2 regions of the Variovorax sp. GW823-FHT02B07 genome follow, and region 1 is predicted to be linked to the other one. Evidence: riboswitches for the same ligand, from Rfam matches in the RefSeq annotation. Region 1 holds a riboswitch; the other holds the start of a gene.
What was found. Region 1 has a riboswitch for cobalamin ahead of AC1RGU_RS15750 (TonB-dependent receptor). Riboswitches for the same ligand answer to the same signal wherever they lie in the genome.

Region 1 (3,935 bases):
CGCGCCGCTGCAGAAATGGCTGCACGCGCATTCGAAGTTCGCACGCGAACTCGACGCGCGCAGCGACCCGCTGGCCGAGTTGCCCATGACCACCGAGGCCAAGTACCTGTCGCGGCAGGTGGTGCTGGTCGGCTACGGCCGGGTGGGCCGGCGCATCGCCGCCGAGCTCGAGACGAACGACATCCCCTACGTGGTGGCCGAGCAGAACCGCGAGCTGGTCGAGAAGCTGCGCGAGGCCGGCATCCCCGCCGTGTGGGGCGACGCGGCCGACCCGGCGGTGCTGATCCAGGCGCACGTGGCGCGCGCCCGCGTGCTCGTGGTGGCCACGCCCGACGCCATGAACGTGCGCCAGATGATCGAAACCGCGCGCACGCTGAACCCCACCATCCAGACCGTGGTGCGCAGCCACAACGAGCAGGAAGCCCGCCTGCTGGCCGCCGAAACCGACGCGAAGGTGTTCCTGGGCGAACAGGAACTCGCCCAGGCCATGGCCCGCGATGTGGTGCAGCGCGCCGCCGCGATGGCGGTGCCGGCCTGAGAACTCAAAGGTCCTCGATCACCAGCGTGCGGTAGCGCTCGGCGATCGAGTAGGGCACGGTACGCACCAGTTCCATCACGCGCTCGGCGATGGCGCCGTCCTTGGTGCGGATCAGCAGGCCCGTGTGGCCTTCGTGGGCCAGCTGGATGAAGGCGCGCACCGTGTCGCCGTCGGTGCCGGCGGAGGGCAGGGGACTGTGCGAGGCATGCACGGTCGGCGCGATTTCCGCCAGGACGGTTTCGGCCGGTATCAGGTAGACCTCGTCGCCGCTCACGATGCCTTTCGCGATCAGCCCGTGGCCGATGCGGCTGGCGTCTTCGACGCTCGGAAACATCACCAGGGAGTAACCGGTCGGGTAGAACGCGCCACCGAAGGCGGCGCGCATGTTGGGTTCAAGCGTGAAATGTTTCATGCTGACTCCTTGTTCTGATGCAACTCCCCACCCCTAACATTAGGCCGCGCGGCGTCCGGGCACTGTAGGAGAAGCCCTAGTACTGACAACCGCGCCGGCCCCTTGCCCGTTCAAAGGCGGGTTCATTCCCTGTTTCATTTTTGACCGTCATGCCTTCGCCGAGAGACATCGCACTCACCGTCCACGAACTGGAAGAAGGGGAGTTCTACTGGGTGCTGATGGAGGCCGTGGACGGCTCGCCCGGCGACTCCACCCATGTGTACGTGCCGCTCGAAGCCGCCCACGAGCCCTACGGCACGTATTCGAATGCACTGGTGGCCGGCGTGGCGGTGCTGCGGCGGCTCTTCGGGCCCGACGGCAAGCCCGTCTGACGGGGCCCGCAAGGGAGCTGCCGGAGGGCGCTCCCTATAATCCCGGCGGTTGGAAACATTGGTTCACACCGGTGTCGTCCAACACCCCACGGTTCGAAGGTGCCCTGCACGACCAGTCACAGGATTGGCGGCGGGGTTAAACGGGAAGCAGGTGCGAGGCGTCGTTTTTTCGAACGACCCTTCCATTCCTGCGCTGCCCCCGCAACGGTCAGCGGACATCGACACCCTCAGGTCTCGGCGATTCTTCGCCCGGGCAGCCACTGCGCTTCGGCGTGGGAAGGCGAGGGCTTCGGCGCCGAGGTGCATGCATTGCACCCCGACGCACTCCGCGAGCCCGGATACCGGCCTTCGCAACCGCCTTCGGATGCTGCGGGAGTGCGTGTCCGGGCCTGCCGCTTTTCCCTCGCGCGAAACGGCACCGCCCCTCGTCTCTTCTCCCTCGGCGTCCGCGATCGGTCAAGAGCCTGCGGGGACGCGGGCTGGAGGAGAAGTCGGATGAATCGCATTGCATCGCCGCCGCGCGATCGCTCGGGCCCGCCCCTGCAACGGGTGCGCCTTTCGGGTCTTTCAGGTCTTTCGCTGGGGCTCGGCCTCGCTTGCGGGCCAGTTCTCGCCCAGTCGGGCGACACGGCCGGCCGTCCCAGCCTCACGCCCGTGCAGGTCGAAGCCAGCCGCCACACGCCGCTGGCCTTGGACGAGCCCACGCAGACCGGCAGCCGCCTGGGCCTCACGCCGCTCGAAACACCGGCCAGCATCGAGGTGCTGACCGGCGACGCCATCCGCGCGCGCGGCGACGTGTCGGTGGTCGAGGCCGCGAGCCGTGCCACCGGCATCACGGGTTCGCCCGCGCCGGGCAACGGCGGCTCGTCGCTGTCGGCGCGCGGCTTCAACGGCCACGGCTCGGTGATGCAGCTGTACGACGGCACGCGCCTGTACGTGGGCGCAGGCACCGTCACCTTCCCGTTCGACACCTGGTCGACCGACCGCATCGAGGTGCTGCGCGGCGCCGCCTCGGTGATGTTCGGCGAAGGCGCCATCGGCGGCGCGATCAACGTGGTGCCCAAGAAGCCCACGCGCGGCCCGATTCGCAACGAAGCACTCGTGACCGTCGGCTCCGACGCCACGCGCCAGGTCGCCTTCGGCAGCGGCGGGGCGATCAACGACATGCTCTCGTACCGCTTCGACATCAGCCACCGCAGGACCGACGGCTTCATGCGGCGCGGCGAGGCCGAGAGCCTGGCGGTGGGCGGCGCGGTGCGGCTCGACGTGTCGCCGCGGCTGCAGTTCACGCTCTCGCACGACGAGGGCCGCCAGACGCCGCAGCGCTACTTTGGCGTGCCGCTCGTCAACGGCCGCGTGAGCAGCCTGAACCGCGAACAGAACTACAACCTCGACGACGCCGAGGTCAAGTACCGCGACCGCTGGACCCGCCTCGATGCGCAGTGGACGCCCAACGACGCCGTCACCGTGCGCAACCAGCTCTATCGCCTGGACAGCAAGCGCCACTGGCGCGACAGCGAAACCTACACCTACAGCGCCACCACGAACCGCGTGACGCGCGGCGACTACCTGGAAATCGGCCACGACCAGGAGCAGATCGGCAACCGCACCGACGCCACCTTCAAGCACGCGCTGTTCGGCCTGAAGAACCAGGTGCTGGTGGGCTTCGACGCCAACCGCATCGACTTCCTGAATTCGAGCGACACGCCCTACGGCGGGCGCTCGGTGGTCGACGCCTTCGTCTTCAACCCCGGCTACTACGTCTCGCCCACGCCCTACCTGCCGCGCTACAAGACCAGGACCAGCACTTACGCCTTCTTCGCCGAAGACAAGCTGGCCTTCAACGAACACTGGTCGGTGGTCGGCAGCCTGCGCTGGGACCACGCGAAGATCGTGCGCACCGACCCGCAGGGCCGTGCCCCGCGCCTGGACAAGACCTTCGAGTACGCCACGGGCCGCTTGGGCGTGGTCTACGCGCCCGACGCCGCGCAGTCGTTCTATGCGCAGGTGGCGCGCGCGGCCGATCCGCTCACCGGGCTCATCAGCACCTCGGCCACGCAGGTGCCGTTCGAGCTCAGCGTCGGCAAGCAGGTCGAGGTGGGCTACAAGCGCCAGCTGGCCGAGGGCCGCGGCGCGTGGAGCGTGGCGGCCTACCGCATCGAGAAGACCAAGCTGCTGTCGCGCGACGCGAACGACCCGACCGTCGTGCAGCAGATCGGCAAGCAGTCGTCCGAAGGCATCGAGGCCACGCTCGACCTGGCGCTGACCTCCACGCTGCGCCTCGAAGCCAACGCCGCGCGGCTGCGTGCGCGCTACGACGACTTCAACGAGGCGGTCGGCAAGTCGCTGGTCTCGCGCGCGGGCAACACGCCCGCCGGCGTGCCCGAGGTGGCTGCCAACCTGTGGCTGCACTGGCGCTTCCTGCCGCAGTGGGAGGCCGAACTCGGCGTGCGCCACGTCGGCGCGCGGCAGGTCGATGCGGCCAACACGCGCCGCATCGGCTCCTACACCGTGGCCGACGCGGGCGTGAGCTGGCAGGCGAACCCGTCGCTCAAGCTCGCGCTGCGCGCCTTCAACCTCGCCGACCGCAAGTACCCGGTCTCGTTCTCGAACG
Region 2 (3,935 bases), on a different contig from region 1:
AGGTGACGGCTGCGCCGAGCGAAGAGCGGCGGGTGTTTACTGCGGAGTCCACTTGAGTCCGACGTACGCGGTGCGGCCCCCGGTGGCGTAGAGCCGTGCGAACTGGTAGTCCTTGTCGCCCACATTGTCCACGCGCGCCACCAGGTTCAGGTCGCGCATGATCTGCTTGCTGGCCGACAGGTTCAGCAGCGTGTAGCCGCCGAGCTTGACGGTGTTGGCCGCGTCGTCGTAGCGCTTGCCAGAGCTCTGGACCTCGGCGCCCAGCGTCCAGCCGGCAATGCGCCAGTCGGCGCCCAGCGTGCCGTGGGCCCGGGCACGGCGTGCCAGCAGGTGATCGGTGGCGAGGTCGCGCGGGTCCTGGTAGTCGAGCGAGGCGCGCAGCGTGACGTCGCCGATGCGGTGGCCGCCCGTAAGGGTCACGCCCTGGTAGCGCGCACGCGCCGTGCTGGCGTAGCAGCCGAACGACGACTGGCAGCCCTTGGCGCTGCCGTCGAACACGATCAGGTTCTGCACGCGGTTGCGGTACAGCACGATGCCGGCCTGCGTGGCGCCGGCCGTGTACTGCAGGCCCAGCTCGACGTTGCGGCTCGATTCGGGTTGCAGGCTCGCCAGGCCGTACTCGCTGAAGCGCTGGTACAGCGTGGGCGCGCGGAACGCGGTGCCGGCCGACACGGTGGCGCGCAGGCTCGGCGTGATCGCGTAGCCGTAGGCGGCGCTGCCGGTGGTCTTGCCGCCGAACTCGCTGTCGTCGTCATGGCGCACATGCAGCTGCAGCGAATGCGGGCCCTTCACGTAGCCGTAACCCAGTGCGGCGGCGTTCTGCGAGCGGTCGCGCGAGAACAGCTTGGCCGAGGTGGTCGGCGCGTTCTCGAGCGCGTCTTCGCGGCGCTCGAGCGTGGCGGTCACCAGGTGCGCGCCGAAACGGAACTCGTTCTGGAACAGGTAGCCGCGCAGACGGGTTTCGGTGCGATAGAACGAGGGCTGGGTCTTGTAGACGGTCTGCGAATCGGTCACCTGCAGGCGGGTGCTGTAGATGTCGTTCCACTTCGCCGACCAGGTCAGCCCGGCGGTGCGCAGTTCGTTGGTCGACACGTCGTCGCGGAAGGTGATCGGCGGCTTGGTGCGAAAGCTCACCGACGGGTCGTAGGCCGCCTCGGTGTTGCTGGTGAGCAAGGTGGCGTCGATGCGCTGGTCGGGCGTGATCTGGAAGCCCAGCTTCAGGTTGCCCGAGGTGCTGCGGTAGCCGTCGCGGTCGGGGTTGGTGAAGCCGTCCTTCGAAGGCGTGCGCTTGGCGATCGGCTGGATGTTGAAGCCCTTGCTTTCCTCATGCGCCACGCCGAACGAGTAGTCGAGCAGCCCCGACTTGCCGCTCACGCCGCCTTCGATCCGGCGCAGGCCGTGGCTGCCGAAGCCGATGCCGGCGTAGGGCGACACGCCCTCCTCGCCGCGCTTGGTGAAGAGCTGGATCACGCCGCCCACGGCGTCCGAGCCGTACACCGCGGCGGCCGGGCCGCGCAGCACTTCGATGCGGTCGATCTGCGCGAGCGGAATGCCTTCCCAGCCGGCGCCGCCGGTCGATTGCGAATCGATGCGCACACCATCGAGGTAGACCGCGGTGAAGCGCGATTCGGCGCCGCGGATGAACACGCTGGTGGCGTTGCCCACGCCGCCGCTGCGCGAGATCTCCATGCCAGGCAGGCGCGCCAGCACGTCGGCCACGCCGGTCGCACCGCTGCGCTCGATGGTCTTGCGGTCGATGACGGAGACATCGCCCACCAGGTCCGACAGCGCCTGTGGCGTGCGGTTGGCGGTGACGACGGTCTCGTCGAGCGTGGCAGATGCAGCAGCTTGCGCCTGCGCGGCCAGTGGCACCAGGGCCAGGCCGCCGAAGGCCGAGGCCAGGGCGAGCGTCAGCGGCAGGCACGCGGGACGGTGGCGGCGCACGCTGGCGCGGCCGCTGGAGAGGGAAACACAGGAAATCATGGGGTGAACCGAACGAACTTCTATGCCCTGGCCGGCTTCCCCGCCGGCGCCATGGGCGTCATGGCTGCCGATGCGGCAGCCGCCTTGTTGGCCGGTATCCGGGCTGGCAGATCGACCCTTTGCCGCCTTCCCAGGCACCTGTTTCAGGGCGCCCAGTGGCTGGATGGAAAGGGGTGACGCGTTGCGGCGTCGTCTGCTTGACCGTTGCGGGGGCAGCGCAGGCGGCTTCGGCCCCGGGGGACGTCCACTCCTGCTTCCCGTTGAACTGCGCCGTGCGAACCACGCCGCGAGCACCAACGGGCGAGATTTTAGGCCCACGGGGCGCACACGCCACACCGGGTTTGATCACGAGCGGCGCAGGCCCCAGAATCTCGGCCACGTCCGGTGCGCGCCCCGCGCGGTGCGCCGGATGTTCCGAATTCCCGGGAAACTACAATCGCCAACCATGCCCGCCTCCAGCCCCATCGACCAGATCGCCGAGCGTGTGGAACGCCTGCTCGTGCGTCACGAAGAGGTGCAGCGCACCAACGCGCTGCTGCAGGAACAGGTCGATGCGCTCACGCGTGAACGCGACGGCCTGAAGTCGCGGCTCGCCGCGGCCCGCACCCGCCTCGATGCCCTGCTCGAACGGCTGCCGGCCGAACCCCCTTCCGAAGATTCCCATCACGCATGAAGCAGATTGAAGTACAGATCATGGGCCAGAGCTACTTGCTTGGCTGTCCCGACGGCGGCGAGGCGCAACTGCGCGAGGCCGTCGACCGCGTGGACGCGGCCATGTGCAAGATCCGCGACGCGGGCAAGGTGAAGGCACGCGATCGCATCGCCGTGCTCGCCTCGCTGAACCTGGCTTTCGATCTCGCGGCCCAGCAGGCCAGTTCTGCCGCTGCTGCCGCCGCACCGGCCCCTGCTGCTGCACCTGCAACGAGCACCGACGAAACCTCCGGTGACACCGACCCGCAGGCCGCCCAGCTCATTCAGAGACTCGATCAGGCCCTGGCGGGCGATGGACATTTGCTCTGAGGGCACGCGGCCCGGCACATCCGGGGCGTAAAATCCGTTTTGTCTGCAGACGTGTCGGGCTTAATATTTCCTTGTTCCAATGCTCTCCGGAGCCGGGCTTGGTACATCGCTTGACGGGCGTGATCATCTCGCGTCAGATGAACCCGAAGTCCTGCTGCCCTCGCCCACCTGAACCCTGGTTCAGGATGCGGGTCCGGCACACCATCTGCAGACACCTTTTCCCGCCACGGCCCCCTGCTTCACCGCACGGGGCCGTTGCTTTTTCAGCCGCTCGTTCTTTCCCCATCCTCCCGTGAACCTCGCTGCCCTGCTCGACCCGCTCCTGATCGCCGAACTCGCCGCGCTCGGCCTGGGCACCGGTTTCCTCGCCGGCCTGCTGGGCATCGGCGGCGGCATGCTGATGGTGCCGTTCATCACGATCATCATGGGCCAGCGCGGCGTGCCGGCCGACCTGGCGGTGAAGATGGCCATCGCGACCTCGATGGCGACGATCATCTTCACGTCGGTGTCCAGCGTGCGCGCGCACCACAAGCGCGGCGCGGTCCGCTGGGACATCGTGCAGCGCCTGGCCCCCGGCATCGTCATCGGCAGCCTCGCGGGCAGCCTGGGCGTGTTCGCGCTGCTCAAGGGCACGGCGCTGGCCATCTTCTTCGCGCTGTTCGTGGGCTTCTCGGCCACGCAGATGTTCCTCGACAAGAAACCCAAGCCCACGCGGCAGATGCCGGGCACCGGCGGCCAGCTCGCGGCGGGCGGCATCATCGGCTTCATCTCGGGCCTGGTGGGCGCGGGCGGCGGCTTCATCAGCGTGCCGTTCATGACCTGGTGCAACGTGGCCATCCACAACGCGGTGGCAACCAGCGCGGCGCTGGGCTTTCCGATCGCGGTGGCCAACGTGCTGGGCTACGTGCTCAGCGGCCAGTCGGTGCAGGGCC

Region 2: linked by a shared signal. The riboswitch ahead of AC1RGU_RS08580 (TonB-dependent receptor domain-containing protein) and the one ahead of AC1RGU_RS15750 (TonB-dependent receptor) in region 1 are both predicted to bind cobalamin.

Annotation. Positions count from the first base shown of each region.
Region 1 covers NZ_JBXAJX010000002.1:1,025,657-1,029,591, forward strand. Annotated here, with positions in the region: gene AC1RGU_RS15735 (cation:proton antiporter domain-containing protein) at 1-538, shown strand, start outside; gene AC1RGU_RS15740 (hypothetical protein) at 543-950, opposite strand; gene AC1RGU_RS15745 (hypothetical protein) at 1,100-1,321, shown strand; cobalamin riboswitch at 1,403-1,685, shown strand; gene AC1RGU_RS15750 (TonB-dependent receptor) at 1,817-3,935, shown strand, end outside.
Region 2 covers NZ_JBXAJX010000001.1:1,829,636-1,833,570, reverse strand. Annotated here, with positions in the region: gene AC1RGU_RS08585 (cobyrinic acid a,c-diamide synthase CobB) at 1-52, opposite strand, end outside; gene AC1RGU_RS08580 (TonB-dependent receptor domain-containing protein) at 37-1,983, opposite strand; cobalamin riboswitch at 2,056-2,295, opposite strand; gene AC1RGU_RS08575 (hypothetical protein) at 2,429-2,656, shown strand; gene AC1RGU_RS08570 (cell division protein ZapA) at 2,653-3,003, shown strand; gene AC1RGU_RS08565 (sulfite exporter TauE/SafE family protein) at 3,296-3,935, shown strand, end outside.